DNA from 3 places in the Streptomyces sp. STAM6 genome. Region 3 is predicted to be linked to each of the others. Evidence: riboswitches for the same ligand, from Rfam matches in the RefSeq annotation. Region 3 holds a riboswitch; each other region holds the start of a gene.

Region 1 (10,160 bases), on a different contig from region 3:
CATCCTGTACATTTTTTACAGAGACCAAGGAGGTTCGTCATGCCCCACGACCCCGCCGCCCGCTACGTCCTTCCGGAGTTCACGGAGCGCACCGGCTCCGGGACCCGGACTCTCGACCCCTACTCCAAGCTGCTGGAGGAGCGGATCGTCTTCCTCGGCACCCAGGTCGACGACACCGCCGCCAACGACGTGATCGCGCAGTTACTCCATCTTGAGTACGCCGCGCCGGACCGGGACATCTCGCTCTACATCAACTCCCCCGGCGGCTCGCTCAGCGCGATGTCCGCGATCTACGACACGATGCAGGTGATCACCTGCGAGGTGGAGACGACCTGCATCGGCCAGGCGAGTGCGGGCGCGGCCGCTCTCCTCGCCGCCGGCACACCCGGCAAGCGACTCGCACTGCCCGGAGCACGCGTGATCCTCCAGCAGCCCTCCGTCGACGAGCCGTTGCGAGGAGTGCCGAGCGATCTGGACATCCAGGCGGCGGAGTTGTTGCGACTGCGGGAGCAACTCGCCGATATGCTCGTACGCCACACCGGGCAGACCCGCGAGCGGATCGACGCCGACATCGAGCGCGACACGGTCTTCGACGCGGTCGGCGCGAGGGCGTACGGCCTGGTGGACCACGTCATCCCCAGCCGCAAGAACCGCAAGGCATGAGCGTCGGCCGCCCACGGGCCGGCGCCGAAGGACGACCCCCTGCCGAAGAAGGGCGCCTGCCGCACCACAAGCGCACCACCCACCGGACAGCGACCACCGAGCCCCCGGCCCACGGGGCGCACGAGGAAGGGTGCCCGCATGCTGCCACCGGAACCACCTCCGCTGCCCGCCCTGACCCGAGCCGAGGGCGCGTTCGTCGACAGCTACCTGGAAGTCGTCGATCTGCTGGGGCGGATCAATCCGGCGCGCTCCAGCCACACCTACGGGGCCCTGCGCGCGGCCCAGGCCCTGGTCGGGCGCGCGACGGCGCTGCGCGACGCGCTGACGCTGATGCACGAGCGCGGCGAGAGCGAAGTGCATGCTCATACGCTGGCGCGAGCGCTCCGGGTCCTTGACGGCGAGCGGCGCGCGGGTCGCGTGACGGTCCCTCACAATCGAGATGTGGGACCGACGTAGGCCTCGCCCGGATGGGCTCAGGAGTACGAGAAACGCTCCCCCGTTCAGCGTATGTATATGGACGAATTTCGTACGACGCGAGTTGCGCTCCTGGACTACTCATCTGGCGGAATATCAGGTTCCGCCCCTGGTGCGGGGATCACCCCTTCGCCACGGCCGGGCTCCAAAACGACCCTGTCCACCCGAACGGATCAGTCGTGAGGAGCCTCACATAAGGCCGTTTCGACTCGGAATTTCGTCAATTCATGGGTCAAGATCCGTGTCGACGACAAGCCCCCGCCACCGCGGCGGGGCGGTCCGGGCGGACGCCGAGTCCTGCCGCCGTCCGGATGCCTGGTCGACAGGAGTGGATCGGCAGGAGTGGAGGACCCAGGCAGTACGGGTGACCGAACGATGTTCGTCCGGTCGGTCGCCCTTGGGGTGAAGCCGCGTCAGCGGCCGGGCAACTTCGCCAGCCCGAACCCGACAGGTCATCCTTCACAGGCGGCTGACGAAGGGTTGCGCCATGAACGCGCAGATTCATGTCCCGTCTCTGCTGTCCCGAGCCGGTGCCGTCTCGGCACTCACTCTCGCCGCCGTCGGCGGGCCGGTGCTGGCGCCCGGCGCCGTGCCGGAGGCCCACGCCGCCCCGGCGCACGCGACGAAGGCCCTGAACGTGGCCGCGTCCAAGAAGGGCGCGCCCTACAAGTACGGCGCGACGGGCCCCAACCGGTTCGACTGCTCGGGCCTCACGCTCTACTCGTACAAGAAGGCCGGCAAGGCGCTGCCCCGCACCGCCCAGCAGCAGTACAACAAGACGCGCCACATCTCGGCGTCGAACCGGCAGAAGGGCGACCTCGTGTTCTTCCATCGTGGCAGCAGCGTCTACCACGTCGGGATCTACGCGGGTAACAACAAGATCTGGCACTCGCCCAAGACCGGCTCCGTGGTGAAGCTCGAAAAGATCTGGTCGAAGTCGGTCTGGTACGGGCGCGTGCGCTGACGTACCGGGCGAGTGAGCCGAAGGGGCGCGACGGTGCCGAACGGGAGAACGCGCGGAGGGTCGCGAGGAACGAGCGACCTGGGCACGATCGACCGTCGACACCGGCGACAGGCGCCCCGGAGGTGAACCGAGCCCTTGAAGGCCACGACATGAGCCGCGGTACAGGGGCGCGCCTCCGGGCACATCCGGAGTGTCCGGCGCCGGCCCCGTACCGCGTGCGCCGCCGGACCGTCGTCAGGGCCCGGCGGCCGGGGCCACCAGCAGGGACACACCCAGCGCGGCGAGCCCGCCGCCCGTGACTCCTCGCACGGTACGGGCGGTGCGCGGCCGGCGCAGCCACCGCCCGAGCCGGTCCACCAGCAGCGCGACGGCCGGGAACCAGATCAGCGCGAGGACGACCACGATCAGGGCCAGGAGCAGGGTGCGCGGCAGCACGGCCGCCCCCTCCGGCACGAACTGCGGCAGCAGGCTCAGGAAGAGGACCGGCGCCTTGGGGTTGAGGACATTGGTCAGGAAGCCCTGACGCAGGCTGCGGCCCGCCCCCGGGCCGGCCTCCCCGGCGGGCTCCTCCTCGTCCGGCGCCGCCCTGAGGGCCCCGCGCAGCGCCTGGACGCCGAGCCAGAGGACGTACACGCCGCCGGCGATCTGCAGAGTCCGGTACAGGACGGGCACGGCCACCAGGACGGCCGCGAGCCCCGCGACGGCGAGGGCGGTGTGCACGAGCAGTCCGCCCGCGACACCGACGGCGCAGGCGACTCCGGCGCGGCGGGAGGACATCGCGTTGCGTACGACGACGGTGAAGTCGGCGCCCGGCACGGCGACCATGCCCGCGGCGACACCGATGAAGGCGATCAGCTGTGCGTCCATGGGCTCAGCCTGCTGCGTAACGGGTATGAGCGTGTACGTGCAATCTTGTGGGTCTGCCTAAAGGGATGCTTAACGTACGACCCCATTCGACTGGCCGCGCTGGTGGCGGTCGCGGAGGCCGGTTCGATCACGCGGGCGGCCGCACGGCTGGGCTACACGCCGCCGGCACTCTCCCAGCAGCTGGCCAAACTGGAGCGGGAGGCGGGTGCGTCCCTGCTGGTCCGGCACCATCGGGGCGCGCGGCTGACGGCCGCGGGCGAGGTGCTGGTGGCGCGGGCCCGCCGGGTCCTGGACGAGATGGAGCGGGCGCGGCACGAGCTGGCCCTGCTGCACGGGCTGACGGGCGGCCGGCTCCGGGTCGGGACGTTCACCACGGTGGGCATCCATTTGCTGCCGCCGGTGCTGAGCGCGTTCCGGCGGGCGCACCCGGACGTGGAGCCGGCGGTCACCGAGTACGAGCCGCCGCGAGGGGTGGCGGCGGTGGCCGCGGGTGAGGTCGATCTCGCGCTGACCCATGTCTACGAGCCGGCCGGAGCCGAGCCGCCGCCCACGGGGGTGGTGCTGGAGCCCCTGCTGGTGGAGGAGCTGGTCCTGGTCACGGCACCGGGGCATGTCCTGGCCGAGGGCTCGGGGCGGCTGCCGGTCGCGGAGCTGGCGGGTCAGCCGCTGATCAGCAGCGCGCCGGCCCACCCGCCGCGCCGGGGTGTGGAGGGTGCGCTGCGCGATGCGGGGGCGACACCTGCGGTGGTGTGCGAGTCCCCGGGGTACGCCCTGGTGTGTGCGCTGGTCAGCGCGGGGCTCGGGGTGGCGGTGGTGCCGGAGATGGTGGCGGCGATGGAGCCGGCGCCGCTGGGCGTGCGGGCTCTGGAACCGGCGGCGTTCCGCCGGACGATCTCGGTGGCGCACCGGGGCGACGATTCCGGCCCGGCCGCCCAGTCACTGCGCGCGCTGCTGCGGGGTGGCTTCGGCCGGGCGGGGTCGGGGCAGCCTCTGTAGGCCCGCGACTGCTCCGCGCGGCGATTTCGGGACCGGTCGGGCCGCGGTCAGGTCGGGTAGGCGCCCTGGTTCTGCACGGGGAGCGTCCAGGGCAGCGCGATCCAGACCGTCTTGCCTCCGTCGGGGGTCGGGGTGACGGAGAGTCGGCCACCGCATTCGGCGGTGAGCCAGCGGATGATGACCATGCCGCGGCCGTTGTCCTGCTGCACCGCGGCGGGCAGGCGCTGCGGCCAGCGCGGATGGCTGTCGGTGACGCCGATGCGCAGCCGTTCGTCGCGTTCGAGCCGGACGTCCACCGTGAAGGTGGGCGACTGCCCGAAGGTGTGCTGGACGGCGTTGGTGGCGAGCTCCGAGACGATCAGCCGGACCGTGTCCGCGGCCGGTGCCTCGTCGGGCAGGCCCCACTCGGCGAGCACGTCGGCCACGTATCTGCGGGCCACGGAGACCGAGGCGGGATCGCTCGGCAGAGTGACGGATGCTTCCTGGTGGTCTGCCATGGCGACGCTGTCCCTTTCCCACCGGGGCCGGTCTGCGACACGTAGCGGATGCTTTGCGAGGACGGCCTCGGATTGTGCTCCGCGCCAGACTGCCACTCATGCCGCCCCTGAGGGGAGCGATCCACCAAGATATGCATATATCTGTCGCTCGAAGCGGTGAACTCTGCGACGGGAGACCGGATTTCGCGAGCAAACTGAGGGGTTGGCCGGGGGAATCGCCGAGGAGGGACGGCGAGGACGGAAGGAGGCGGCGGTCATGCGGGGCACGCGACACGGACCGGCGGTCCGTCGGCGCAAACTGGGCGAGGAGTTGCGCGGGTTGCGCCTCGCCGCCGGACTCACCAGCGGCGACGCCGCACGGCTGGTCGGCTGGCACCAGTCGAAGGTGAGCCGGATCGAGACGGGAGCCAGCGGCGTCACGGGCGCGGATGTGACGCTGCTGCTCGATGCCTACGGTGTCCGGGACCCCCGGCTGCGGGCGCTGTTGGAGGCGCTCGCGGGTGCGGCGGCCGACGGCGGGGGATCCGGGTGGTGGCACGCCTACCGTGGTGTGATCCCGCAGCAGTACCGGGACTTCATCAGTCTGGAGTCGCAGGCGTGCGCGGCGCGGACGCTGGAGACGTCGGTCGTGCCGGGGCTGTTGCAGACGCCCGACTACGCGCGGGCGGTGACCCGGGCCGCGCTCGACGGGCTTCCGGCGTCCACGGTCGACTCGTTGGTGCGGGTGCGGATGGCCCGTCAGGAAGTGCTGTGCGCGGAACCGCCGTTGCGGCTGGACGCCGTGCTCGACGAGGCGGTGCTGCGGCGGGAGGTGGGCGGTCCGGTGGTGATGCGGGCCCAACTGCGGCGGCTGGTGGAACTCGCCGCCCTGCCGCACGTGCGGTTGCAGGTGCTGCCGTTCGCGATGGGCGGCTACGTCGGCCTCTCCGGCCCTTTCGTTATCTTCTCCTTTCCGAACATTTCTGATCTGGATGTGGTTGTTCTCGACCACTTGACGAGTAGCCTCTACCTCGAACGGACGGAAGACCTCGAGGCGTACAGCGCCGCTTTCCGTACGATGCAGGCGCACGCCCTGTCGCCCGAGGACTCCGCGGAACTCATCGCCGGGATCGGTGACGGCGCGTAGGGAGAGGCACCCCACATGTCTGCTTACCTCGCACAGCAGCGGGACGACGGCCTTCGGTGGCGGCGCAGCAGCCGCAGCGTGGGCATGAACAATTGTGTCGAGGCCGCCCTCCTCGACACCGGCCGGCTCGCCGTCCGGGACTCCAAGGACGTCACCCGGCCGCCGTTGCGGTTCTCCGGGGCGGCCTGGTCGTCCTTCATAGCGGACCTCCGCCACGAACCGGCCGGCTGACGGCCGGCCGGAGCGTCAGCCGGCCGGGGCCGTGCGGAGAATGGTGGCGACCGCCGTCTCGACCTGATCGGCGGTCAGGTCGGCCCGCGCGGTGAGCCGCAGGCGCGAGATGCCGTCCGGTACCGACGGCGGCCGGAAGCAGCCGACGGCGAGCCCTTCGGCGCGGCAGTCCGCGGCCCACCGCACGGCCTGTTCCGGCGAGGGGGCGCGCACGGAGACCACGGCGGCGTCCGGTCGTACGGCGGTCAGTCCGGCGGCGGTGAGCCGGCGGTGCAGGGTGGTCGCGACGGTGCGCGCGCGGCCGGCGAGCCCGGGCTCCCGGCGCAGCAGCCGCAGGCTCTCCAGCGCGGCGCCCGCCGCCGCGGGCGCGAGGCCGGTGTCGAAGATGAAGGTGCGGGCCGCGTTCACCAGATGGTCGATGACCCGGGCCGGGCCCAGGACCGCTCCGCCCTGGCTGCCCAGGGACTTGGAGAGGGTGACCGTGGTGACGATGTCGCCGCCGCCGGCGAGTCCTGCCTCGTCCAGCGCGCCGCGCCCGCCGTCACCGAGGACGCCCAGGCCGTGGGCGTCGTCGACGACCAGCGCCGCGCCGTGCGCACGGCACACTTCGGCGAGTTCGTTCAACGGGGCCGCGTCGCCGTCCACCGAGAAGACGGAGTCCGTGACCGCGAGGGCCCGGCGGCCGGGGTGCGCGTCCAGGGTCTTGGCGACGGCCTCGGGGTCGGCGTGCGGGACGACGGTGGTCTCGGCGCGCGCGAGCCGGCAGCCGTCCACGATCGAGGCGTGGTTGCCGGCGTCCGAGACGATGAGGGAGTCCCGGGCGCCGAGCGCGGTCAGGGCGGCGAGGTTCGCCGCGTATCCGGAGGAGAACACGAGCGCCGCCTCGAAGCCGCAGAACGCGGCGAGCTCGCGCTCGAGCTCGGTGTGCAGCTCGGTCGTGCCGGTCACCAGGCGGGAGCCCGTGGCGCCGGCGCCCCAGCGGCGGGCGGCCTCGGCGGCCGCGGCGGTGATGTCCGGGTGGCGGGTCAGGCCCAGATAGTCGTTGCTCGCGAGGTCCAGCACGTCCGGCTCGGCGGGGCGCGGGCGGAGCGTACGGACCAGACCGGCGTCGGCGCGGCGGCGGGCCTCCGCTTCGGTCCAGTCGAAAGGAGCCTGGGGCATGTCTCGGGTTCCCTTTTGTAGGCAGCGAACAGACCCTAACCGGCCCCGGCCGTGGTCAGAGTGTGGTCATACACACACCTCATTCGGCGTCTGTTGTGGAGTTCCTCCTTGGCCGAGGGGTATGCCGTAGGCCAGGATCAGCGCCATGGACCTGCTGAACACGCTGGTGGACAAGGGGCTTCGGCGCGAGCTGCCGACCCGCGAAGAAGCGCTCGCCGTGCTGGCGACCTCCGACGACGAGCTGCTCGATGTGGTGGCCGCGGCCGGGAAGGTGCGCCGTCAGTGGTTCGGGCGGCGGGTGAAACTCAACTACCTGGTCAATCTGAAGTCCGGTCTGTGCCCGGAGGACTGCTCGTACTGTTCGCAGCGGCTCGGCTCCAAGGCCGAGATCCTCAAGTACACCTGGCTGAAGCCGGACGAGGCCTCGAAGGCGGCCGCCGCGGGTGTCGCGGGCGGCGCCAAGCGGGTCTGCCTGGTCGCCAGCGGCCGCGGCCCGACGGACCGGGACGTCGAGCGCGTCGGCAAGACCATCGAGGCCATCAAGGAACAGAACGAGGGCGTCGAGGTCTGCGCCTGCCTCGGGCTCCTCTCGGACGGTCAGGCCGAGCGGCTCCGGGAGGCGGGCGCCGACGCCTACAACCACAACCTCAACACGTCGGAGGGAACGTACGGGGACATCACGACCACCCACACGTACGCCGATCGGGTGGACACCGTGGAGAAGGCGCACGCCGCGGGTCTCTCGGCGTGTTCAGGGCTGATCGCGGGCATGGGCGAGAGCGACGAGGACCTGGTCGACGTCGTGTTCGCGCTGCGTGAGCTGGACCCCGACTCGGTGCCGGTGAACTTCCTCATCCCGTTCGAGGGCACCCCGCTCGCCAAGGAGTGGAACCTCACCCCGCAGCGGGCGCTGCGCATCCTCGCCATGGTGCGGTTCGTCTGCCCGGACGTGGAGGTCCGGCTCGCGGGCGGCCGCGAGGTCCATCTGCGCTCGCTCCAGCCGCTCGCCCTGCACCTCGCCAATTCGATCTTCCTCGGTGACTATCTGACCAGCGAGGGGCAGGCCGGCAAGGCCGACCTGGAGATGATCGCCGACGCCGGTTTCGAGGTGGAGGGCGCGGGGACGACCACGCTGCCCGAGCACCGTGTCGAGACCTCCGAGAGCTGCGGTTCCGGCGTTGGCTGCGGCTCCGGCTCGGTCTGCGGGGACTCCGCCCCGGCGACCGAGGCCGCTCGTCCCGACCTGGTGGCCGTCCGCCGCCGGGGCGCCGGCACCGACCTCGCGCCCAATGCCTGAGCCGCGCTCCGCCCCCGAAGCCCTCTCCCCCGCCGAGCTCGTCGCCCTGGACCGGGCGCACGTCTGGCATCCGTACGGCCCGATGCCGGGCCGTACGGACCCGCTGGTCGTGGAGTCCGCGTCCGGGGTCCGGATCCGGCTCGCGGAGCCGGTTCACGGGCAGGAGGAGCTGGTCGACGGCATGTCGTCCTGGTGGTCCGCCGTGCACGGCTACAACCACCCGGTCCTCAACGAGGCGGTGCGCGACCAGCTCGGCCGGATGAGCCATGTGATGTTCGGCGGGCTCACGCACGAGCCGGCCGTGCGGCTGGCGGCCCGGCTGGTGGAGATCACGCCCGAGCCGCTGCGCCACGTCTTCCTCTCCGACTCCGGCTCGGTGGCCGTCGAAGTCGCCGTCAAGATGTGTCTGCAGTACTGGCGCTCCGTCGGCCGGCCCGAGAAGCGGCGGCTGATGACCTGGCGCGGCGGTTACCACGGCGACACCTGGCAGCCGATGGCGGTGTGCGATCCCGACGGCGGGATGCACGAGCTGTGGTCCGGCGTCCTGCCGCGGCAGATCTTCGCGGGCCCGCCGCCGGCCGCGTACGAGGAGAGTTACGCGGACGAACTGCGCGCGCTGGTCGAGCGGCACGCGCACGAGCTGGCCGCCGTGATCGTCGAGCCGGTGGTGCAGGGCGCGGGCGGGATGCGCTTCCACGACCCCGCGTACCTGCGGGTGTTGCGCGAGGCGTGCGACGAGCACGACGTACTTCTGGTGTTCGACGAGATCGCGACCGGTTTCGGCCGGACGGGCACGCTGTTCGCGGCCGTACAGGCGCAGGTCTCCCCCGATGTGATGTGCCTCGGCAAGGCGTTGACCGGCGGCTATCTGTCGATGGCGGCGACTCTGTGTTCGACGCGGGTCGCCGAGGGCATCTCGCGGGGCGAGGTTCCGGTGCTGGCGCACGGCCCGACGTTCATGGGCAATCCGCTGGCCGCCGCGGTGGCCTGCGCCTCGATCGACCTGCTGCTGGGCCAGGACTGGGCGCAGGAGGTCAAGCGCATCGAGGCCGGGCTGCGGAACGGACTGGCGCCGGCCGGCGAGCTGCCGGGGGTGCGCGAGGTGCGGGTGCTCGGGGCCATCGGCGTGGTCCAGCTCGACCACCCCGTGGACATGGCGGCCGCCACGGCGGCCGCGGTCCGCGAGGGCGCGTGGCTGCGGCCCTTCCGGGACCTGGTGTACGTGATGCCGCCGTACGTCACGGGTGACGACGACCTGGCACGGATCTGCCGCGCGGTGTGCGCGGCCGCACGGGAGGGCTGAGATGACGGTTCTGGTGGTCAGCGGCACGGGGACGGAGATCGGCAAGACGGTGGTCACCGCCGCCGTCGCCGCGGTCGCCCGGGCGGGTGGCCGGTCGGTCGCCGTGCTCAAGCCCGCGCAGACCGGCGTGGGGCCGGACGAGCGGGGCGACGCGGACGAGGTGGTACGGCTCGCCGGCGAGGTCACGACCCGCGAACTGGCCCGTTTCCCCGAGCCCCTCGCACCCGACACGGCCGCCCGGCGCGCCGGCCTCCCGCCGGTCCGGCCGGAGGCGGTGGCCGCGGCCGCGGAGAAGCTGGCCACCGAGCACGACCTGGTCCTGGTCGAGGGCGCGGGCGGACTGCTGGTGCGGCTCGACGCCGACGGGGGGACGCTCGCCGACGCGGCCCGGCTGCTGGGCGCTCCGGTGCTGGTCGTCACGCCCGCCGGGCTCGGCACGCTCAACATGGCGACGCTGACCGGGGAGGCGCTGCGGGCGCGCGGGCTCGAACAGGCCGGTGTCGTCGTCGGCAGTTGGCCGGCCGAGCCGGGGCTGGCTGAGCGGTGCAACCTGGCGGATCTGCCCGACGCGGCGGGCGCGC
Region 2 (10,160 bases), on a different contig from region 3:
GTGGGTGGCCCGTGCGCCGCACCAGCACAACGCCTCGACCTGGAGTTGCTCGACACGGTCCGCGAGTTCGATGAGGCGCTGCGAGCCCGGGAAGAGCTTCGTGCGGAAGTCCGTCGTGATCCCGAAGGCGAAGACGTCCATGTCGAGGTCGTCCACGATCCGGGCCAACTGGTCGATCTGCTTCGAGGCCAGGAACTGGGCCTCGTCCACGATCACGTAGTCCGCTCTCCCACCCTGGGACAGCTCAGCGACCACGTACGCGTACAGGTCCATCGCGTCGGTGACCTCGACCGCGTCGGTCACCAGGCCCAGGCGGGACGAGAGCTTGCCTTCGCCGGCGCGGTCCTGACGGGTGAAGATCACGCTCTGAAGGCCGCGAGCCGAGCGGTTGTGGGTGATTTGCAGCGCCAGTGTGCTCTTCCCACAGTCCATCGTGCCTGAGAAAAAGACCAGTTCGGACATCAGTAGGAAGTGACCTTTCGGGTCATTGGGCGGACAGCTCCGGCGCATGGCGGATTCCCCAGCGAGAGGGTGCTCTTTCCGCAGTCCATCGTTCCGGAGAAGAACACCAACTCGGGCATGGGGAAGTGACGACCTTTCGGGTCATGGCGTGAGGAGGGGCTACGAGCGTACTTCGAGGAGCGGGACGAGCTGCTCGGCCGCGGTCATCGAGCCGTGCATGCCGGCCATCGCCGACTCGTGCGGCTCGTTGACGGAGGCCGTGATGGCGACGTCGTCGTGGGCGGCGGCGACGACGTCGCCGATCCGGCCGTAGACCCGCTCGTCGACCCGCGGCCCGAACCAGCCGGCGGCGATCGCCTCGTCGCGGCTCGCCACCCAGAACTGCTCGCCGAGGACCTCCCGCCAGCAGGTCAGGACGTCGGACTCGGCACCCGGTACGGCGTAGACGTGGCGGGCGCGGCCCTCGCCGCCCAGCAGGGCGACTCCGGCGCGCAGTTCCCAGTCCTCGTCGAAGTCGATCCGCGAGTGTTCGTCGAACGGGATGTCGACCATGCCGTGGTCGGCGGTGACGTACAGCGCGCTGCGGGGCGGGAGCTGTTCCGCGAGCCGCTGGACGAGCCGGTCGACGCACATGAGCTGGCCCCGCCAGGCGTCGGAGTCGATGCCGAAGCGGTGACCGCTGCCGTCGAGCTCGCTGTAGTAGGTGTAGATCAGTGACCGGTCACCGGCCGCCAGTTGCTCGGCGGCGAAGTCCATGCGTTCCTCGCCGGTCAGCCGTCCGTGAAACGTTCCGCCACTGAGGGCGACCTGGGTGAGCGGGGTTTCCCGGAAGCCCGGCGACGAGACCTGGGCGGTGTGGACACCGGCGGCGTCGGCGAGCTGGAAGACGGTGGGGTGCGGCTGCCAGACGTGCGGCGCGGTCCAGGGCCTCCAGCGGAGCTGGTTCATCAGCGCGCCGGTCGCGGGGTCGAGGACGGTGTAGCCCGGCAGGCCGTGCTCGCCGGGCGGCAGGCCGGTGCCGACCGAGGCGAGCGAGGTCGCGGTGGTGGCGGGGAAGCCGGAGGTCAGGGGCTGCCCCGTGCCTCCGCGCGAGGTGGCGAGGAGGGAAGTGAGGAACGGGGCCTCGTCCGGGTGGGCCCTGATCTGCTCCCAGCCGAGCCCGTCGATCAGGAACACGCAGTTCCGGTCGGCGGGTGTCAGCTCGGTGATGCGGTGCTCGTACCCGGGCACGCCCTGGCCGGCCACCAGGGTCGGCAGCAGGTCGCTGAGGGCCCCGGAGCCGTACTGGGGGACGGGTGCGCCGTCGAGGGCGAGCGGAAGCGGTTCGTCGGGCCAGGCGGCGGCCGTGCTCGGGGAGTGGACCATCAGCGGGTGGCCGCGGTGGCTTCGGAGAGCGCCTGGGCGAAGGCGAGGGCCTGGCGGACGGTCTCGGGGCCGTCGCCGGCCTCGCTGACGCGCAGGCTCAGGTCGTCGGCGGTGGAGTTGCCGGTGTAGCCGTGGTCCGCGTCGCAGTTCGGGTCGCCGCAGGCCGCGGGCTCCAGGTCGATGCGGGAGACGGCACCCCATCCGATGGTCAGGACGACCTCGCGGGGCAGGGTGCCCGGGGTGTACGACTCCGGGTTGGCGACGACTCGGCTGAGCACGACCGACGAGATCCGCCCGAGCTTGACCGACTCGGTGGACGTCGTGGCGTACGGCGTCGGGGAGCTGGTGTCGGCGTTCTGCTCGTCGGTGTGGCTGACGATGAAGCGGTTGGCCGTCAGGACGAGGACCGTGACGTGGCGGCGGACTTCGTTGGCGTCGAAGGTGGTCTCCTGGTGGACCAGGTACGAGGCGATCGGCTCGCCGCCGATGGCGGCCTCCACCGCCTCGGCCACGAGGGCCGGGTAATAGCCGCTGCGCTCGATCGCCGCGCGCAGCCCCTGGGTCGTCGTACCGGTCTTCGCCATGCGCTCCATCCTACGGGGGCCCGGTGCCTGCGCGGGACGCTCGTGCGTCGGGGGCCGTCCGGCGGCGGGGCTCACCGGCCGGTTCCGGACCGGTTCAGTAGCTGGGGAGCCGTCGCGGCCCGAGGTCGGTGCGGGCCGGCGGGCGGGCCAGCCGGACGGTGGCTCCCAGCACGGAGACGCCGTGGGGGGCCACGACCACGGGTTCGAGGCCGACGGCGACGATCTCGGGGTGGTCGTCGACGAGCCGCGACACGCGCAGCAGGAGCTCTTCCAGGGCGGCGGTGTCGACGGGCGCGGAGCCGCGCCAGCCGAACAGGAGGGGCGCCGTGCGGATGGACCTGATCTGTTCGGCGACGTCCCGGTCGGTGGCGGGGACGAGTCGGTGGGCCGTGTCGCCCAGCAGTTCGGAGGGCGCGCCCGCGAGGCCGAAGGAGAGGACGGCGCCGACGGCCGGGTCGATGGCCGCGCGGACGACGGTGTCGACCCCGCGCGGAACCATGGCCTGGACGACGGGCTGGAGCTCGGCGGGCTTGCCGAGGGCCTCGGTCAGCTCGGTGTAGGCCTGTCGCAGCTGCTCCTCGGTGGCGAGGTCGAGCCGGACGCCGCCGAGGTCGGGACGGTGGCGCAGCTGCGGCGCGGTGGTCTTCAGCGCGACGGGGTAGCCGAGCCGCTCGGCGGCCCGGACGGCGGCTTCGGGGTCGGCGGCGGGCAGGGCGGGCCGTACGGGGATGCCGTACCGCCCAAGGAGCTCGCGCGTGGCGTCGGGGTCCAGGGCGATTCCGCGCTCTCCGGCGTCCGCCGCGAGCGCGCGCTCGATCTGGGCGGCGGCGCCGGCCTCGTCGATCCCCTCGTACTCGGGCACGCGCCCGGGGTCGGCGACCTGCCTGCGCCACTGGCCGTACCGCACGGCTTCGGCGAGGGCCCGGACCGCCCGCTCGGCGGCGGGGTAGGCGGGGATGCGGTTCACGGCCTCCCCGGCCTCCGCTTCGTGGGCGCCCCTCTCGCGGCCCGCCCCGGCCTCCTGGTCGCCCGCCTCGGCGCCGTGGCCCCCGGCGGCCGGGGTTCCCGCGGGCGGAGCGGCGGCGGCCGGTGCAGGCTGGGGGACGGCCGTCTTCCGGGCGGGGTCCCCGGGGGCGGCCTGCTGCCGCGGGCTGGCGCCGAACCAGGGGTCCGGTGGGGGCTGGGGCGCCGTGCTGGTGGCGGCTGACAGGGCGTCGGCCAGCGCGCCCATCTCCACGTGGACGACGAGTACGGGCTTGGCCGGGGCGGTCGCCGACGCCGCCCGCAGGGCGTCCGCCAGGACCTCTCCGTCGCCCGACTCGGTCACGCCGTTCTCACCGACCCAGGGGATCGCGGTCACCACGACCGCGTCGCAGGCGTCGTCACGGAGCGCCTCGGACAGGGCCGTGCGGAAGTCCTCCGGGGTGGCCGCGGTGGTCAGGTCGAGGGGGTGCAGCGGGCGCAGGCCCTCGGTCAGGCACGCGTCGTAGGTGAGCAGGCCGAGTGACTCGGAGTTGCCGAGGATCGCCACCCGGGGGCCGGCCGGAAGGGGCTGTCCGGCCAGCAGCAGTCCGGCGTCGACCAGTTCGGTGACCGTGTCGACGCGGATGACTCCGGCCTGCCGCAGCAGGGCGGAGACGGTGGCGTGCGGGATGCGGGTGACCGGTACGGCGTGGCCGGGCGGGGCGCTGCCGCTGTGCCGGGCGGCCTTGACCACGACGACCGGCTTCACCGCGGCCGTGCGGCGCGCCAGGCGGGTGAACTTGCGCGGGTTGCCGATCGATTCGAGGTAGAGCAGCACGACGTCCGTGTCGGGGTCCTCGTACCAGTACTGCAGGATGTCGTTGCCGGAGACGTCGGCGCGGTTGCCGGACGAGATGAAGGACGACAGGCCCGCGCCCCGCCGGTGCAGTCCGGCGAGCAGCGCGATGCCGATCGCGCCGGACTGGGTGAACAGTCCGATGCGGCCGGTGGCGGGCGGGTGCGGCGCGAGCGAGGCGTTCAGCCGGCTGCCGGGGGCGGTGTTGATGATGCCGAAGGCGTTGGGCCCGATGATGCGCATGCCGTACGAGCGGGCCTGGCGCACCAGCTCGCGCTGGCGGGCGCGGCCCTCGGCGCCCTGTTCGGCGTATCCGGCGGAGAGGACCACGAGGCCCTGGACGCCGTGTTCCCCGCAGTCGGCGACGACATCGGGGACGCTCTCGGCGGGCACGGCGACGACGGCCAGGTCGACCGGCTCACCGATGTCGGCGACCGAGCGGAAGGCGGTGACCCCGTCGAGCGAGGCCCGGTTCTCGGGCAGCGCGCGGTTCACGGCGTACGTACGGCCGGTGAAACCGGCTTCCAGCAGGTTGCGCAGCACGGTGCGTCCGACGCCGCCAGGGGCGCGCCCGGCCCCGATCACGGCGACCGATCCGGGGGCGAGCAGCCGCTGCACGGAGCGGGCCTCGGCCCGCTGTTCCCGGGCGCGCTGGACGGCCAGCGACCGGTCGGTCGGCTCCAGGTCGAGGTGGAGTCGGACGGAGCCGTCCTCGAAGCTGCGCTTCTGGGTGTAGCCGGCGTCCGTGAACACTTTGATCATCTTGGTGTTGGCCGGCAGCACCTCGGCCGCGAACCGCCGGATGCCCCGCTCGCGGGCGACGGCCGCGATGTGCTCCAGGAGTGCGGAGGCGACTCCCCTGCCCTGGTGGGCGTCCTGGACCAGGAAGGCGACCTCGGCCTCGTCGGCGGGAGCGGTGGCGGGCAGCCCCCGGGCGTCGATCCGGTCGTAGCGGACGGTGGCGATGAACTCGCCGCCGACGGTCGCCGCGAGGCCCACCCGGTCCACGTAGTCGTGGTGTGTGAAGCGGTGCACGTCCTTGGCCGAGAGCCGGGGGTAGGGTGCGAAGAACCGGTAGTACTTCGACTCGTCCGAGACCTGCTCGTAGAAGCTGACCAGGCGTTCGGCGTCGTCCGTGGTGATCGGCCTGATCCGCGCGGTGCCGCCGTCGCGCAGCACCACATCGGCCTCCCAGTGATCGGGATACACGTGTTCCGACTGATCCGGCGGGGTCCGCATGGGGCCAGAGTACGGTGCGGGCTCCGGAGCACGCCGCAGAACATGAGAGACTGGTCTAGACAACTCCTCGCACCGAAGGGCAACACCATGGCTGAGCGCCGCGTCAACGTCGGCTGGGCCGAGGGCCTGCACGCCCGCCCCGCCTCGATCTTCGTCCGTGCCGCCACGGCCTCCGGCGTCCCCGTGACGATCGCCAAGGCCGACGGCAACCCGGTGAACGCCGCTTCGATGCTCGCGGTGCTCGGCCTGGGCGCGCAGGGCGGCGAGGAGATCGTGCTCGCTTCGGACGCCGAGGGCGCGGACGCCGCCCTGGACCGCCTGGCGAAGCTGGTCGCCGAGGGGCTCGAGGAGCTTCCCGAGACCGTCTGACGAGCCCGACGCGGTTCTCCGCGCAAGGGTGCGCAAATCGGTGGAGCCGTATCACGCGGAATTCCGGGTGATACGGCTCCACCGATTTCTGCACGCTGTTCATTTTTGTTTTCGGGCAGCCTCGACAGACCCCGCAAACAAAGCACTTCTTTGTATACGGCCGTGCTGTTAATTGCGGGCACCCGCGGTGTTTACGGGATGTTGCGAAGTCCTCACGCGACGGGTCAGCCGCTCGGGGCGCTCCGGCCGGCGCGGCACCAGCGAGCCGAGGGAGCGCTCGGCGTGCAGGGCGGTGAGCGACCGCGCCCGCTCCGCGTCGCCGCGTGCCACCGCGTCCACGATCGCGCCGTGCTCGGCCCACGCCTCCACCGGCCGGGCCGGCTGCTCCACCGTGTACATCCAGGCGATCTTGTGCCTCAGCTGGGTCAGCAGGGCGGTCAGCCCGGGGCTGCCGCACGCCTGGGCGAGCGTCTCGTGGAACCAGCCGCCGAGCGCCCGCAGATCCTCCCCCTGGTCTCGGCGGGCCCGCTCCTGCCCCAGCCTGACCAGGCCACGCAGCACCTTGAGGTGCGCCTCGGTGCGGCGCTGGGCGGCGCGTGCCGCGCCGAGCGGCTCCAGGAGCGTACGGACCTCCAGCAGGTCGACGGCCTCCTGTTCGGTGGGTTCGGCCACGCAGGCACCGGCGTGCCGCCGTGTGGTCACGAAGCCCTCCGACTCCAGGGTGCGCAGGGCTTCGCGGACCGGGACGCGGGAGACGCCGTAGCGGCGCGCCAGCTGTTCCTCGGTGAGCCGGCTGCCCCGGGCGAAGACACCGGAGACGATGTCGTCGCGGATCGCCGTGCACACCGAGTGTGCTGGAATGCGCATACCGAACCTCCGCATCAATTCGCTTAACCCGCGCGAAACTCGAGCGTTTGACGCCTGTTCGTGACTCTATTGCAGTACGCCCGGAATTCCGATGCCCACTGGCAAATAAAGGATGTCTTTTGGCCGGTACCGGCCGCCTCACGTCCGTCCACCGGCGCTCCACCGCCCGTCCACCGGCCGTACGCGGTCGCCGGGGCAGCCGGGGGCCGGGGAGGACCGCCCGGCGGCACGACGAAGCCCCGGCTCGCCGGGAGCCGGGGCCTTCGGAACGCGGGCCTTCGAGCAGCGGGGGTCAGACGTTGACGCCGTGCGAGCGCAGGTACGCGACGGGGTCGATGTCGGAGCCGTAGTCGGCGCCGCTGCGGGCCTCGAAGTGGAGGTGGGGACCGCTGGAGTTGCCGGTCGAGCCCGACAGGCCGATCTGCTGACCCGGCTCGACGGTCTGGCCGACCGAGACGCTGATGGAGGAGAGGTGACCGTACTGGGTGTACGTGCCGTCGTGCATCTTGATCACGACGTTGTTGCCGTACGCGCCGCCCCAGCCGGCCTCCACCACGGTGCCCAGGCCCACGGCGACGACCTTGGTGCCGGACGCGGCGTGGAAGTCCACGCCGGTGTGGCTGCCGGAGGACCACATGGCCCCGCCGGTCTGGTAGCCGGTGCTGACGTAGGAGCCGGCGACCGGGGACGTGAAGGAGTTCAGGCGCTTGCGCTCGGCCTCGCGGGCGGCGCGCTCCTCGGCATCGCGGGCGGCCTTCACGCGCGCCTCGGCCTTGCGCTTCGCCTCGGCCTCGGCCTTCGCCTGCGCCTGGGCCAGGGCGGCGGCCTCCTCGGCCTCGCGCTCCTGGGCCTCGGCCTGGGCGTCGATCCGGTCGGCGATGGTGTCGGTGATGACCGCCTGGTTGAGACCGGTGTCCTCGAGGGCGCGGGTGTCCGTGTCGGCGGCCAGCGCCGGGGAAGCGAGGGTTCCGATGACGCCGGTGGTGGCGATGGCCGCGACGCCGGCGGCATGCGCGCTCTTGCGGCTCATACGGCTCGGGGCACGGTGCTTCCCGGTGGCACGGGTGAACGCCATGAAGTGGCTGGTCCTTTCCTTCCCTCTCGCCTACCGGGTTAGCTGACGGGTTCGGAGCAGGAAGGTCTCCTACGGGCCCCTCCGCCGGCCGGCGAAGGCGTCCGATTCACCCCGGGGGACTTGATGTGGGTCCCCGGCTCCCCAGGCTCGCGCCGGACGGGGACTCGGCGATCGCTGTCCGATGTCGCGGATGCGACGCGTGCAACTGGCGGACAGCGCACATGACGCTAAGCGGGAGATCTTTCAATCGCCAAACAGACACGGGTTTTTGTAGCGCACGCCACAGGGCAGACACCCAGCCTCTCCAACAAACCGGACATACGACGGAACCCCGGCGTCCTGCTGGAGGCCGGGGTTCCGTGTCCGGTCCGCGCGAGGCGCGCGGACCGGGGCGGGCTCAATCAGCTCGTGACAACGGTCACTTCACCGATGCCGAGCGCCTCGACCGGCTCCTTGATCTGAGCGGCGTCACCGACGAGGACCGTGACGAGACGGTCCACCGGGAAGGCGCTGACGACCGCCGCGGTGGCCTCCACCGTGCCGGTCCCGGCCAGCCGGACGTACAACTCGGCCTGGTAGTCGTCCGGAAGGTGCTGCTCGACCTGGTCGGCGAGGGTGGCGGCGACGGAGGCGGCCGTCTCGTACTTCAGCGGTGCCACCCCCACCAGGTTCTGCACGGCCACATCGCGCTCGGTGTCCGTCAGGCCCTCCGCCGCGAGGGTGCGCAGCACCTTCCACAGGTCGTCCAGCGCGGGGCCGGTGTTCGGCGTGTCGACCGATCCGCTGATGGCGAGCATGGCGGCGCCCGTGCCGTCGGGAGCGGAACGCAGCACCTGGCCGAAGGCCCGTACGCCGTAGGTGTAGCCCTTCTCCTCGCGCAGCACGCGGTCGAGGCGGGAGGTGAGGGTGCCGCCCAGGCAGTACGTGCCGAGGACCTGTGCGGGCCAGACGCGGTCGTGCCGGTCGGCGCCGACGCGGCCGATCAGCAGCTGGGTCTGGACCGCGCCGGGGCGGTCGACGATGACCACGCGGCCGGTGTCGTCCGCGGTGACCGGCGGAACGGCGAGCGGCTTGCCCGGGGTGCCGGTCCAGTCACCGACGGTCTCGGCCAGGACCGCGTCCAGGTCGACGCCCGTCAGGTCGCCGACGACCACCGCGGTGGCCGTGGCGGGCCGGACGTGCGCCTCGTAGAAGGCCCGTACGGCCGCGGAGTCGATCCGCGCCACGGTCTCCTCGGTGCCCTGGCGGGGGCGCGACATGCGCGACGTCGCCGGGAAGAGCTCCTGGGAGAGCTGCTTGGCCGCGCGGCGGGACGGGTTCGCCATCTCGTGCGGGATCTCGTCGAGGCGGTTGCGCACCAGCCGCTCGACCTCGCCGTCGGCGAAGGCGGGCGCCCGCAGTGCCTCGGCGAGCAGGCCGAGCGCCTTGCGCAGCCGGGACACCGGGACCTCCAGGGAGACCCGTACGCCGGGGTGGTCGGCGTGCGCGTCGAGCGTGGCGCCGCAGCGCTCCAGCTCGGCGGCGAACTCCTCGGCCGAGTGCTTGTCGGTGCCCTCGGACAGCGCCCGGGCCATGATGGTGGCCACGCCGTCGAGGCCCTCCGGCTCGGCGTCCAGCGGGGCGGCGAGGGAGATCTCCACGGCGACGACCTGCTGGCCGGGGCGGTGGCAGCGCAGCACGGTCAGGCCATTGTCCAGGGTGCTCCGCTCGGGGGCGGGGAAGGCCCAGGGCCTGGCCTCACCGGGCTGCGGCTGCGGGTGGAACTCCATGGACGTCAAAGGCTCGGCGGCGCTCACTGGTCCGCACCCTCTTCCTGGTCGTTCTGGTCGGCGGTCACGGGCTCGTAGACCAGCACCGCCCTGTTGTCGGGGCGCAGCCGTGCCTGGGCGACCGCCTGGACCTCCTCGGCGGTGATGTCGAGCACCCGCTGGACGGCGGTCAGGGCGAGCTGCGGGTCGCCGAACAGCACGGCGAACCGGCACAGTTCGTCCGCGCGGCCCGCGACCGTGCCGAGCCGGTCCAGCCACTCGCGTTCCAACTGGGCCTGGGCGCGCTCCATCTCCTCGGCCGTCGGCCCCTCGGCGGCGAAGCGGGCGAGCTCCTCGTCGACCGCGGCCTCGATGTCCGGCACCTCGACGCCGCCGGACGTCTTCACGTCCAGCCAGCCCAGGGACGGCGCCCCCGCCAGCCGCAGCAGACCGAAGCCGGCCGCGACGGCCGTGCGGTCGCGGCGGACCAGACGGTTGTGCAGGCGGGACGACTCGCCGCCGCCGAGGACGGTGAGGGCCAGGTCGGCGGCGTCACACTCGCGCGTGCCGTCGTGCGGCAGCCGGTAGGCGGCCATCAGCGCGCGGGCCGGGACCTCCTCCTCGACGACCTC
Region 3 (10,160 bases):
CTGCTCATCTTCCTGTTCCGCAGACGGGACTTCACCGGCCTCGTCGACGGAGTCGTCATCGCCGGCTTCACGGCCACCGGTTTCGCCTTCACCGAGAACATCCTGTACCTCGGCAACGCGTTCGGCGAGGACCAGGCGATCGGCACGTCCGGCTTCGCCTCCGTCACGGCCGCGACGTTCTTCGTACGGATCGTGATGTCGCCGTTCGCGCATCCGCTCTTCACCGTGCTGACCGGCATCGGCTTCGGCCTCGCCGCGCTCACCGCGCGGCGCAAGAGGATACGCCGGGTCCTGCTGCCGTTCCTCGGGCTCGCGCTGGCCATGGGCATGCACGCGCTGTGGAACGGCTCGGCGGCCCTCGGCCCGTTGGGGTTCTACGCCGTGTACGGGGTGTTCATGGTGCCCGCGTTCGGGCTGCTGACCTGGCTCGCCGTCTGGACCCGGCAGAAGGAGCTGCGCACCATATCGGGCGAACTGCCGGCGTACGCCGCGGCGGGCTGGCTGTCCCCGGCCGAACCGCTCGCGCTCTCCTCGATGAAGGCGCGCGGGATGGCGCGTGACTACGCGCGGCGTACCTTCGGTCCGGCCGCGGCCCGCGCGGTCGGCGAGTACGAGGCGTTCGCGACCTCACTGGCCTTCTTGCGCCACAGGGCCCACCGCGGCGCGGCGGACCCGGACTTCGTGGCGCGGGAGCAGGAGCTGCTGCACCACCTGTGGCAGCGCAAGGAGATGGCCGCGCCCGCGCTGACGTACGCGGCACAGGCGACCGGCCGGGTGTGGACGCCGCCTCCGTACCTCAACTACGGCGGCTACAACCCCTACCGCTCCTAGGGCGTGTTTCGTCGAAGAGGTTGCCGCCGAGCGCGAGGGGGAAGACGCGAAGGCCGGACGTGCCCCAACGCGGAGTGACGTCAGGGGGCGTCAACGGGTCCCGCTCAGGGGCTGCTCCGCACACGTCTCACGAGCGAACGAAAACCGGCAGCCCTGTCGTCGGGGGGGGTGCCGCCAGGACTGCCGGAGTCTTGCGAAGAACGGTGGTCAGACCGTCAGGCCCTTGCCGCGCAGCCAGGCCAGCGGGTCGATGCCGTCGCCGCCCGGCGTGTGCACCTCGAGGTGCAGGTGCGGGCCGGTCACATTGCCGGTGGCGCCGACGCGGCCGATGGTCTCGCCGGTGGCGACCGTCTGGCCGGCCCCGACCGTCATCGACGACAGGTGGCAGTACCAGACCTCCGTGCCGTCCTCGAGCTCCAGGACGATGCGGTAGCCGTACGAGCCGGACCAGCCGGCCGACTTGACGGTGCCGCCGTGCACGGCCTTGGCCGGGGTGCCCGTGGGCGCGGCGAGGTCCAGGCCGGTGTGGTACCCGGAGGACCACATGGAGCCGGCCTCGCCGTAGGTGGAGGTGATCGTGTACGAGGAGGTGGGGAGGGACCAGGCGGCGGCGAGCTTGGCCAGCCGCTCGGCCTCCGCCTTGGCGGCGGCCTCGGCCTCGGCCTTCTCCTGGGCGGCCTGCTCCGCCGCGGCCTCCTTCTCGGCAGCGGTCTGCTGGGCCTCGGCCTGCTCGGCGGCCTGCTCGGCGGCGGCCTTCTCGGCCGCGGCCTTGGCCTGCGCCTCGGCGTTCGCCTGCTGCTGCTCGGCCTGCTGGAGGATGCGGGCGCGCAGCGCCTCGCCGGCGTCGGCCCCGCCGTCCTGCTCGCCGGAGGTGTCCTGGGTGAGGGTCGCGGCGGTGAGCGGGGTGCTGTCGCCGGCCTCGGGGGTGTCCTCGTCGGAGATCAGGTCGCCGACGCCCGGGAGGGACTCGGCGTCCGGGAGGTGGTCGGTGATGGCGTCGGGGAGGGATATGGAGACCGCCGGCTTGTCCTGCGCGGTGGCCATGCCGCCCGCGCCGACCGCCGCGATGACTCCGACGCCGAGGACGGTGGAGCTACGGGCCAGGCCGCCGCGCTGTTTGGCGACACGGTGCCGGCCGCGGACCGGGCGGACCGTCTCCTCGGTGGGGTTCCACTCCTCGAACTGCGCGTTTGCGCCCGGGGCGTCCGGGATACCCGAAGAACCGAACGAGGTGAAGGGAGCTTCGGGGGCAGGCCTGTTGGACGCCACGGAGGCGCACTCCTTTCCTTCCTTCTCGCCTACCGGGTTAGCTGACGGGTTCGGAGCAGGAAGGTCTCCTACGGGCCGCTTCGGCCCGATTCACCCCAAGGTGGTGGTTCCCCGGTTCCCTTGCGGAATTCGGCGCACGCGCACGGTGCCGTCCTGACGACGGCTGGGACGACCGCGCTGCGTTATCGAACGTTAATAGACGTCGGTACCCGATTCCAAGCTGTTCCCGTTGATCATTAACCAATGGACCGGGGGACTTACCCCACCAGAAGCTGCCAGAATCGGGCGAGTTGACCACGCCGATAAAACATTCACAGGCCCATTAGTCCCTGACTGTGCGTCAAATGTTATGCGGAGGGCTGCTCACCGGTCACGGAGCGTGGCGACGGTGGGCGCTGGACCGCCAGCAGCGCGAGATCGTCCGTGGCCCCGCCGCCCGTGTGCCGCCGTACGTCCTCCACGAGCGCGTCCAGCAACGCCTCGGGCTCCTCGAAGGCCTGCCCCGAGAGCCACCCGCGCGGGTCGTAGAAGTCGCCGTGCGCGTCCCGGGCCTCGGAGAGCCCGTCCGTGTAGAAGAGCAGCGTCGCGCCCGGCGGGTACGACACCTCGTACGCCCGGTCCGGCCAGGCGGCCAGGTCGGCCATGCCCAGCGGGAGCGCGGGCTCGGCCGGCTCCAGCAGGTCCACGGCCCCGTCGGTGCGCAGCATCAGCGGCTCGGGGTGACCCCGGTTGACCACCCGCACCACCGCGTCCCCGCGCGGGATCTCGGCCAGCACCGCGGTGGTGAACCCCTCGACGGCGTCCAGCCCGTCCCGCCGCGTCCCCTCCCGCGCGAGCGCCCGCTCCAGCCGCTGGGCCACCCCCTCCAGCGAGCTCTCGTGCTCGGCCGCCTCCCGGAAGGCCCCGATGACGACCGCCACCGCCTCGACCGCGCCCAGCCCCTTGCCCCGGACGTCCCCGACGACCAGCCGCACGCCGTGGGGGGTGTCCTGCACGGCGAACAGGTCGCCACCGATGAAGGTGTCCGCCTGCGCCGCCTCGTAACGCGCCGCGACGCGCAGGCCGCCGATCCTGGCGGACGGCTGCGGCAGCACCGCCCGCTGCGCGGTCTCGGCGATCACGCGCGCCGAGGCGAGCCGTTCGTCGCCGCGGCGCACCACATGGTTGATGAGCAGGGCCAGCGCCGCCACCGTCGCCAAGGTGACGATCTCGGTGACGGTCGGCGCCTGTCCCAGGGTGCCCATGGAGAGGCGCAGGCCGACGACCCCCACGAGGGGCACGAGCCCGGCCACAAGGGTGGCGGCCAGGGTGAAGAAGGGCGCGGCGACCAGCGGGGCCGCCGCGAACAGGGGCACGGCGGTGTACGGGCTGGGCGTCGCCAGGTCGTACACCACACCGCCGGCGATCAGCAGTCCGGGCAGGACGCGGATGACGGGGTCGACCCCTCTGCGTCGCACTCGCTGCCCCACGACTGGTCTCCTGCCCGCTCCACCCAGGCTGCGGACGGTAATCGCGCGCCACCCGGGCCGGCCGGAGCCGCGCCGCGCGGCGAGGCGCCGTCCGCCGACCGGGCGACACGGGCGGCGGCCGGACCGCCCACCGCGGGCTCCGTGCCCGCCCGCGCCGGGCCCCCGCCCCGGGCCACTCCGGAGCCGGACACGCCGAAGGCCCGGATCTCAAGGATCCGGGCCTTCGGTTTCAGTAGCGGGGACAGGATTTGAACCTGCGACCTCTGGGTTATGAGCCCAGCGAGCTACCGAGCTGCTCCACCCCGCGTCGGTGAACACCACCTTACGCCATCAAGACCAAGATCATTTACATTTACGGGGCGCGGTCTCGTGACGGACGGCGAAGCGCCCCGCCCGGAGGGTTCCGGACGGGGCGCCATGCGGTAGGCCCTGTGGGACTCGAACCCACAACCAACGGATTAAAAGTCCGCTGCTCTGCCAATTGAGCTAAGGGCCCGCGTCCCGCAGCATAGCCCGCGCCGGTCGTCTCACGCCTTCAGCGGCTCCCACCAGGCGCGGTGGGCGCGGTACCAGGCCACCGTCTCCGCCAGCCCGTGGGCGAAGTCGCGTGCCGGCCGGTAGCCCAGCTCCTCCCGCGCGCGGGTCCAGTCCACCGAGTACCGCAGGTCGTGGCCCTTGCGGTCCTCGACGTACACCACCCTCTCCCACCCGGCGCCGCACGCCTCCAGCAGCAGCCCGGTCAGCTCCTTGTTCGTCAGCTCGGTGCCGCCGCCGATGTTGTACGTCCGGCCGGCGCGGCCCCGTGTGCGGACCAGCTCGACGCCCCGGCAGTGGTCCTCGACGTGCAGCCAGTCGCGGACGTTGGCGCCGTCCCCGTACAGAGGCACCGTCAGTCCGCTCATCAGCCGGGTCACGAAGTGCGGGACGACCTTCTCGGGGTGCTGGTAGGGGCCGTAGTTGTTGGAGCAGCGGGTGATGCGCACGTCCAGGCCATGGGTGCGGTGGTGGGCGCGGGCGAGCAGGTCCGCCGAGGCTTTGGAGGCGGCGTACGGCGAGTTGGGCGCCAGCGGTTCGTCCTCGTCCCAGGATCCGTGCGCGAGGGAGCCGTACACCTCGTCGGTGGAGACGTGGACGAAGGTGGAGATCCCGTGCCGTACCGCGCCCTCCAGCAGGATCTGGGTGCCGAGGGTGTTGGTGGTGACGAAGCCCGCGCCGCCCTCGATGGACCGGTCGACATGGGACTCGGCGGCGAAGTGCACCACCTGGTCGTGGTCGGCGAGCAGCCGGTCCACCAGGCCCGTGTCGCAGATGTCCCCGTGGACGAACGTGAAGCGCGGATCGGACCGTACGGGGTCGAGATTGGCCGGGTTGCCCGCATAGGTCAGTTTGTCGAGGACGGTGACCGACCCGACGGGCGGTGCGGACGCGTCCCGCGCTCCCGCGCCTGGCGGCGTGAGCAGCATCCGGACGTACGTCGAGCCGATGAAGCCGGCGCCGCCGGTGACCAGCACCTTCGGGGCCGTGCGGGACGAGGGCGAGGGGAACGTCATGCGGGAATCTCGACTTTGCTGTGATCGCCGATGACCAGCCGGTGGCCGGCCGGAGCGGCGGGTGCGGGGGCGACGACGGCCTCGCGGCCGATGAGGGACTCCTCGACACGGCGTACGCCCTCGATGCGGGCGCCGCCGAGCACGATCGAGTTCTCGATCTCGCTGTGCCGCAGCGAGCAGCCCGGCGCCACGGAGGTGTACGGGCCGACGAGGCAGCCGGTGACGGTGGTGCCCGCGCCGATCACGGCCGGGCCGGTGATCCGCGACCCCACGACCCGCGCGCCGCGCTCGACGACGACCGGGCCGATCAGCTCGGACTCGGCGTCGACGCTCCCTTCGACACGGGTGGTGAAGGTGTCGAGGACGGACCGGTTGGCCTCCAGCATGTCGGCGACGTTGCCGGTGTCCTTCCAGTAGCCGGTGATCCGCGTGGAGCGGAGATCGTGGCCCGTGTCGATGAGCCACTGGAGGGCGTCGGTGATCTCCAGTTCGCCGCGGGCCGAGGGGGCGATGGCCCGGACCGCCGCGTGGACGGCCGGCGTGAACAGGTAGACGCCGACGAGAGCGAGGTCACTGCGGGGGTGCGCCGGCTTCTCCTCCAGGGCGACCACCCGGCCGTCGGCACCCAGTTCCGCGACACCGAAGGCCGTGGGATCGGGAACGCGGGTCAGCAGGATGCGCGCGTCGGGTCGCTCCCGGCGGAACTCCTCGACCAGCGCGGTGATCCCGCCGACGATGAAGTTGTCGCCGAGGTACATGACGAAGTCGTCGTCGCCCAGCCAGTCCCGGGCGATCAGCACGGCGTGGGCGAGACCCAGCGGCGCCGCCTGGGGAAGGTAGGTGACGCGCAGCCCGAACCGGGAGCCGTCCCCGACGGCGGCCCGGATCTCGTCGGCGGTGGCGCCCACGACGACCCCCACCTCGGTGATCCCGGCCGCGGCGATGGCTTCCAGACCGTAGAAGAGCACCGGCTTGTTGGCCACCGGCAGCAGCTGCTTCGCCGAGGTGTGGGTGATGGGCCGCAGCCGGGTACCACTGCCTCCCGCGAGGACCAGAGCTTTCACGCGACGACTCCCGCTGTGAGGGCTGTGAGGGCTGTGAGGGGCGGACGGGGGTTCACGGCAGCGGGTGCGGCCGGGCGGTGTGGACGGAGTCGCCCACCGGGCGGCCGGTGCGCGCCTCGGCGGTGTCCAGCCGGTGGGTGTTCCAGGTGAAGGCGTGGCCCTCGGCCATCCGCAGCGCCTGGTAGCCGGCCGGGACGACCTTCACCGCGGCCCAGCCCATCTCCCGCAGCCCTGCGGGCAGTCGGGCGCTGAGGTCGACGGCGAGCGGGTCGGCCCCGTCGGCCACGAGCGCGCCGACGATGTCCGGCGTGCCGACGGCGGCCGCGGTGCGGGGCGGCCGCTCCTCGGTGAAACCGGCGATCCACTCGGTGACCTGGTCGAAACCCGCCCGGGACGCGACATGGCGCAGCCGGTCGTCGTCGTCCCGGATGGCGGCCGGGTCCGGGGCCGTGCCCAGACCGTGCCGGTCCCAGGAGTTGAGCAGCACCGAGCGGATCTGCAGCGCCTCCTGCAGTGCTCCGAGCATGCTCCACCAGGGGTCGTCGGTGGCGTTGCAGCCGACGGTCGCCAGCGGGTGCGCACCGGTGCGGTCGACGACCACACCCACGGTGCACACGATGCCCGGCAGCCCGGTCGGCAGATCGGCGAGGACCGGCTCCAGCCCTGCCCGTTCGGCCTTCGCGAGCAGCGCCACGAGGTTGCGGCGCCGGGTGCCGGCCCGCCCCCCGGCCGGCCCGTCCAAGGCCCCGGCCGGTCCGTCCGGCCCGCCGTCCTGTGGGCGTACCCGGGTGAGGCGCAGCCGACGCTCCCAGGCGACGAGCAGGGCGTCCCGTTCGACCGTCTCCAGCAGTCCGGCACGCAGCGCCATGTCGTGGCCGTGGCCCGCCGCGGCCCCCGACGGACTGGGGTCGAAGTCCTCGCCGTCGGCGCCCGGGTACGGATAGTCCACGAGCGGGGCCGGTACGAGGATCTCGGCGTCGTCGCGGAGCCGGCGGGCCGGGTACCAGTCCAGGACCCGGTCCGCGGCCCGGGGACGGCCCAGCGCGACACGCGGGTTGTCGAACGGCAGGGCCCGGTCGCCCAGTTCGCGCAGGGTGGCGCGGACCACCGGGCCGGCCGGTCCGGGGACGGGCGGGAAGAGGGCGTAGCGTTCGACGGCCTCGCCGACGCCGCGCGGCAGCGCGTCGGTGCGGGAGTGACCGTACGCCCCGATCACGCAGGGGTCGAGCGCCCGGCCGCCGGGCACGGCCGGGGCCGTCGGCGGGGTGATCCGCACCAGGACGCGCCACAGCAGGTCGGCCGGCGCGGCCGGCGGCATGGCCTCGAACCGCTCGGCCAGCCCGTGCGAGCGGTCCAGGGTCGCCAGGAAGTCGATCACGAGCGGCCCCCGGCGCCGGGGGCGGTTCCGGGCCCGCGGAAGAACGGCAGGGACGGCGCGTCCGGGGTGAGGGCGGCGTTCAGCGCGAGCAGGGCGCCCGCGCCGCCCGTGGCGAGGTCGGTGGAGATCCGCATGGACTCGTGCCCCAGGAACGCCGTGCCGTCGCCGTGGCACACCGCCTGCAGCTCGAAGTCCCGCACGTGGCGGAGCACCGGGTCGTCGGCACCGGCCCGCGCCGGAGCCGGCTGCCCCGGCTCGCCGCTCATGTGGAGCAGCGCCAGCGCCGTGCCCGCACGGCCGTGGAACAGCCCGGTCTGGGGCACGAACTGGTGGGCGGCCGACTCCCGGATCGCGTCCCGGGCGCGGGCCAGCCGGGCGTCGGGACGGTGGGCGAGGAAGTCGTGCAGCACCATGCCCGAGCCGCCGCAGCCCGTCGCCAGCAGGGGCATCCGGCCGGGCGCCTCCTCCGGGAAGTGGCCGTCGGTCCAGCCGAGGTGGCGCAGCTCCCGGTCCAGGGCCTCGTGCGCGCGGTCGAGCAGGGCGTGGTCGCCGGTCTCCTCGTACAGCCGCAGCAGGAACAGGGCGCGGCCGGCCGGGCCGCGGAGAAGACCGAACCGGGCCTTGCCGTCGGGGAGGCCGTCGGGGGCTTCGGCGAGGTGCCCGGCGAGCCGTACCGCCCGGTCCAGCAGGGCGTCCTCGCCGGTGCGCCCGGCGAAGTGCAGCAGCGTCAGGCCGATCCCGGCGGCGCCGCCGAGCAGGGTGTCGTCGGTGGCCCACGGCCCGGCGGGCTCCTCGTCGAGCCGGGTCTCGACGCGGGCGAGCAGCTCCCGCGCGTCGTCCGGGCGCCCGATGCGGTCCAGCGCGAAGGCGATGCCGCTCAGCCCGGTCCAGAAGCCGGGCCCGGGCCGGTCGAGGGCCCGCGCGGAGCGGGTCAGCCAGTCGGTGAGTTCCGCCGGGACGGGCGTGCCGGCCGCGGCCAGCGACCAGAGCACACCGGCCGCTCCGTAGGCCAGGTTCACGCCGCCCTCGGGCGTGACGAACTGCTCCGGGTCGCCCGGGAAGAGCCGGTCGTCGCGCCCGGGCGTGGCGGTGGTCAGCGCCGCGTGGGCGATCCGGGCGCGCAGCGCGGGCCAGTCGGCCCGGCTCGGCGGCCAGGTGCCTGTGCCGCCGGTCTCCCCGGTGTGCGGCTCGGTGCCGAGGTCGCGGTGGACGGCGTCGGCGTATCCGTCGGGCACCGGGAAGTGCCGGACGACGGCGGAGACGAGGTGGTCGGTCTTCTCCGGCCCCCAGCGCATGACCGCGGGCAGCGGAACGAAGACCGCGAGCCGCAGACAGCCCAGCGCGTACCGGTCGATGGCGCGCCCGGAGTAGCCGTCCGGGGCGGTGAAGCCGATCGCGCCCATGGTCTGCCGGGTCGCGGACTCCACGGGGCCGGCCGTCTCGAAGTCGATGAAGGTGACGGTGTCGTCGGGCCGGACGAGGATGTTGGAGGGGTGGAGGTCGCCGAAGACGACGCCGCGTTCGTGCAGGGCGGTGACGCCCCGTTCGATGTGGCCGAGGATCCGGCAGGCCCACTCGGTGTACGCGGCGTACTCCTCCGGGGAGCGGCTGCCGCGGGCGAGCGGGTTGCGCCGGATCATCTCCCGGGCGAGCGGCTCGCCCTCCACGTACTCCCTGACCAGGAAGTAGTGTTCGCGGCCCTTGCGGAAGTCGACGAGCTCCGGGACGCAGTCGAGTCCGGCCAGCCGCGTGAGGGCCCAGTGCTCCTTGCGCTGCCGCTCGACGGCGTCGTCGCCGTCGACGAGCCCGGCGAGCGGGCGTGCCTCGCGCAGCAGGACGTCGGCGCCGGTGCGGGTGTCCGTGCCCCGGTAGACGCCACCACCGTTGGAGAAGTGCACGGCGGCGGTGACCCGGAAGGGGAAGTCCTCCAGCGTGCCCGAGTTGCGGGCGGCGACCGCGTCGGCCAGGCAGTCGGGGATCGTCACCCACGGCGGCGGCCGGAAGCCCGGGCCGCGGTGGTCGGGCACGAGCCGGCCCTCGGGGTCCTTGATGCAGTGCACCAGTTCACCGGACTCCGTCCGCACGGTCTGCAGGACGAACCCGCCGTAGCGCACGTACAGGGGGCCGGACCGCCACCTCAGGTCGCTGAGGATGTACGGGCCCTCCTCGCCGTCCAGCAGGTCGCCCAGCTCCCGCAGGATCAGCGCGAGGTGCTCCTCGTCCAGCGGGTAGAGGGTCAGGAACTTGCCGCTGGCGCTGCGGTCGCCGTACTTGCCGTTGCGCTGCTCCAGTACAGCGGGCGAGCGGATGAACTTGAACGTGATCCCGCCCGCCAGGCAGTACTTCCAAGTGGTCTCGAGGATCCGCTCGGCGTTCTCGGGAGTCGCCGAGACATGGATCTTCCAGCCCTGTTCGGGTATCCGCACGCCCGGTGGCGTGAAGCCGATCCACTCGGTGTCGCCGCCGCGCGTCCAGCCCTCGGGCAGCTCCTCGCCCGCGAGGGCGAAGTTCCCCTCGGCCGGGTTCGTGGTGGTCGGCAGATCGAAGTACGGGCTGCCGGGCGGGCAGAAGTGAAGGTGCCTGCCAACGTCCATAGCTC

What was found. Region 3 has a riboswitch for cyclic di-AMP ahead of ACY34K_RS10270 (M23 family metallopeptidase). Riboswitches for the same ligand answer to the same signal wherever they lie in the genome.
Region 1: another riboswitch for cyclic di-AMP. It lies ahead of ACY34K_RS14010 (C40 family peptidase); the one in region 3 lies ahead of ACY34K_RS10270 (M23 family metallopeptidase).
Region 2: another riboswitch for cyclic di-AMP. It lies ahead of ACY34K_RS11060 (M23 family metallopeptidase); the one in region 3 lies ahead of ACY34K_RS10270 (M23 family metallopeptidase).

What each region holds. Positions count from the first base shown of each region.
Region 1 covers NZ_JBUEFZ010000009.1:113,538-123,697, forward strand. Annotated here, with positions in the region: gene ACY34K_RS14000 (ATP-dependent Clp protease proteolytic subunit) at 40-663, shown strand; gene ACY34K_RS14005 (hypothetical protein) at 802-1,119, shown strand; cyclic di-AMP (ydaO/yuaA leader) riboswitch at 1,440-1,620, shown strand; gene ACY34K_RS14010 (C40 family peptidase) at 1,625-2,101, shown strand; gene ACY34K_RS14015 (LysE family translocator) at 2,336-2,968, opposite strand; gene ACY34K_RS14020 (LysR family transcriptional regulator) at 3,071-3,964, shown strand; gene ACY34K_RS14025 (ATP-binding protein) at 4,012-4,461, opposite strand; gene ACY34K_RS14030 (helix-turn-helix domain-containing protein) at 4,718-5,587, shown strand; gene ACY34K_RS14035 (DUF397 domain-containing protein) at 5,603-5,818, shown strand; gene ACY34K_RS14040 (8-amino-7-oxononanoate synthase) at 5,834-6,979, opposite strand; gene bioB (biotin synthase BioB) at 7,125-8,276, shown strand; gene ACY34K_RS14050 (adenosylmethionine--8-amino-7-oxononanoate transaminase) at 8,269-9,579, shown strand; gene bioD (dethiobiotin synthase) at 9,581-10,160, shown strand, end outside.
Region 2 covers NZ_JBUEFZ010000006.1:169,190-179,349, forward strand. Annotated here, with positions in the region: gene ACY34K_RS11030 (thymidine kinase) at 1-462, opposite strand, end outside; gene ACY34K_RS11035 (alkaline phosphatase family protein) at 622-1,827, opposite strand; gene ACY34K_RS11040 (DUF5998 family protein) at 1,827-2,411, opposite strand; gene ACY34K_RS11045 (bifunctional acetate--CoA ligase family protein/GNAT family N-acetyltransferase) at 2,506-5,469, opposite strand; gene ACY34K_RS11050 (HPr family phosphocarrier protein) at 5,557-5,838, shown strand; gene ACY34K_RS11055 (GntR family transcriptional regulator) at 6,007-6,705, opposite strand; gene ACY34K_RS11060 (M23 family metallopeptidase) at 6,998-7,780, opposite strand; cyclic di-AMP (ydaO/yuaA leader) riboswitch at 7,793-7,960, opposite strand; gene ACY34K_RS11065 (M16 family metallopeptidase) at 8,182-9,549, opposite strand; gene ACY34K_RS11070 (M16 family metallopeptidase) at 9,573-10,160, opposite strand, start outside.
Region 3 covers NZ_JBUEFZ010000005.1:336,848-347,007, reverse strand. Annotated here, with positions in the region: gene ACY34K_RS10275 (PrsW family intramembrane metalloprotease) at 1-831, shown strand, start outside; gene ACY34K_RS10270 (M23 family metallopeptidase) at 1,039-2,100, opposite strand; cyclic di-AMP (ydaO/yuaA leader) riboswitch at 2,112-2,245, opposite strand; gene ACY34K_RS10265 (PP2C family protein-serine/threonine phosphatase) at 2,448-3,611, opposite strand; tRNA gene ACY34K_RS10260 (tRNA-Met) at 3,803-3,876, opposite strand; tRNA gene ACY34K_RS10255 (tRNA-Lys) at 3,993-4,065, opposite strand; gene rfbB (dTDP-glucose 4,6-dehydratase) at 4,097-5,119, opposite strand; gene ACY34K_RS10245 (glucose-1-phosphate thymidylyltransferase) at 5,116-6,183, opposite strand; gene ACY34K_RS10240 (YcaO-like family protein) at 6,236-7,561, opposite strand; gene lanKC (class III lanthionine synthetase LanKC) at 7,558-10,155, opposite strand.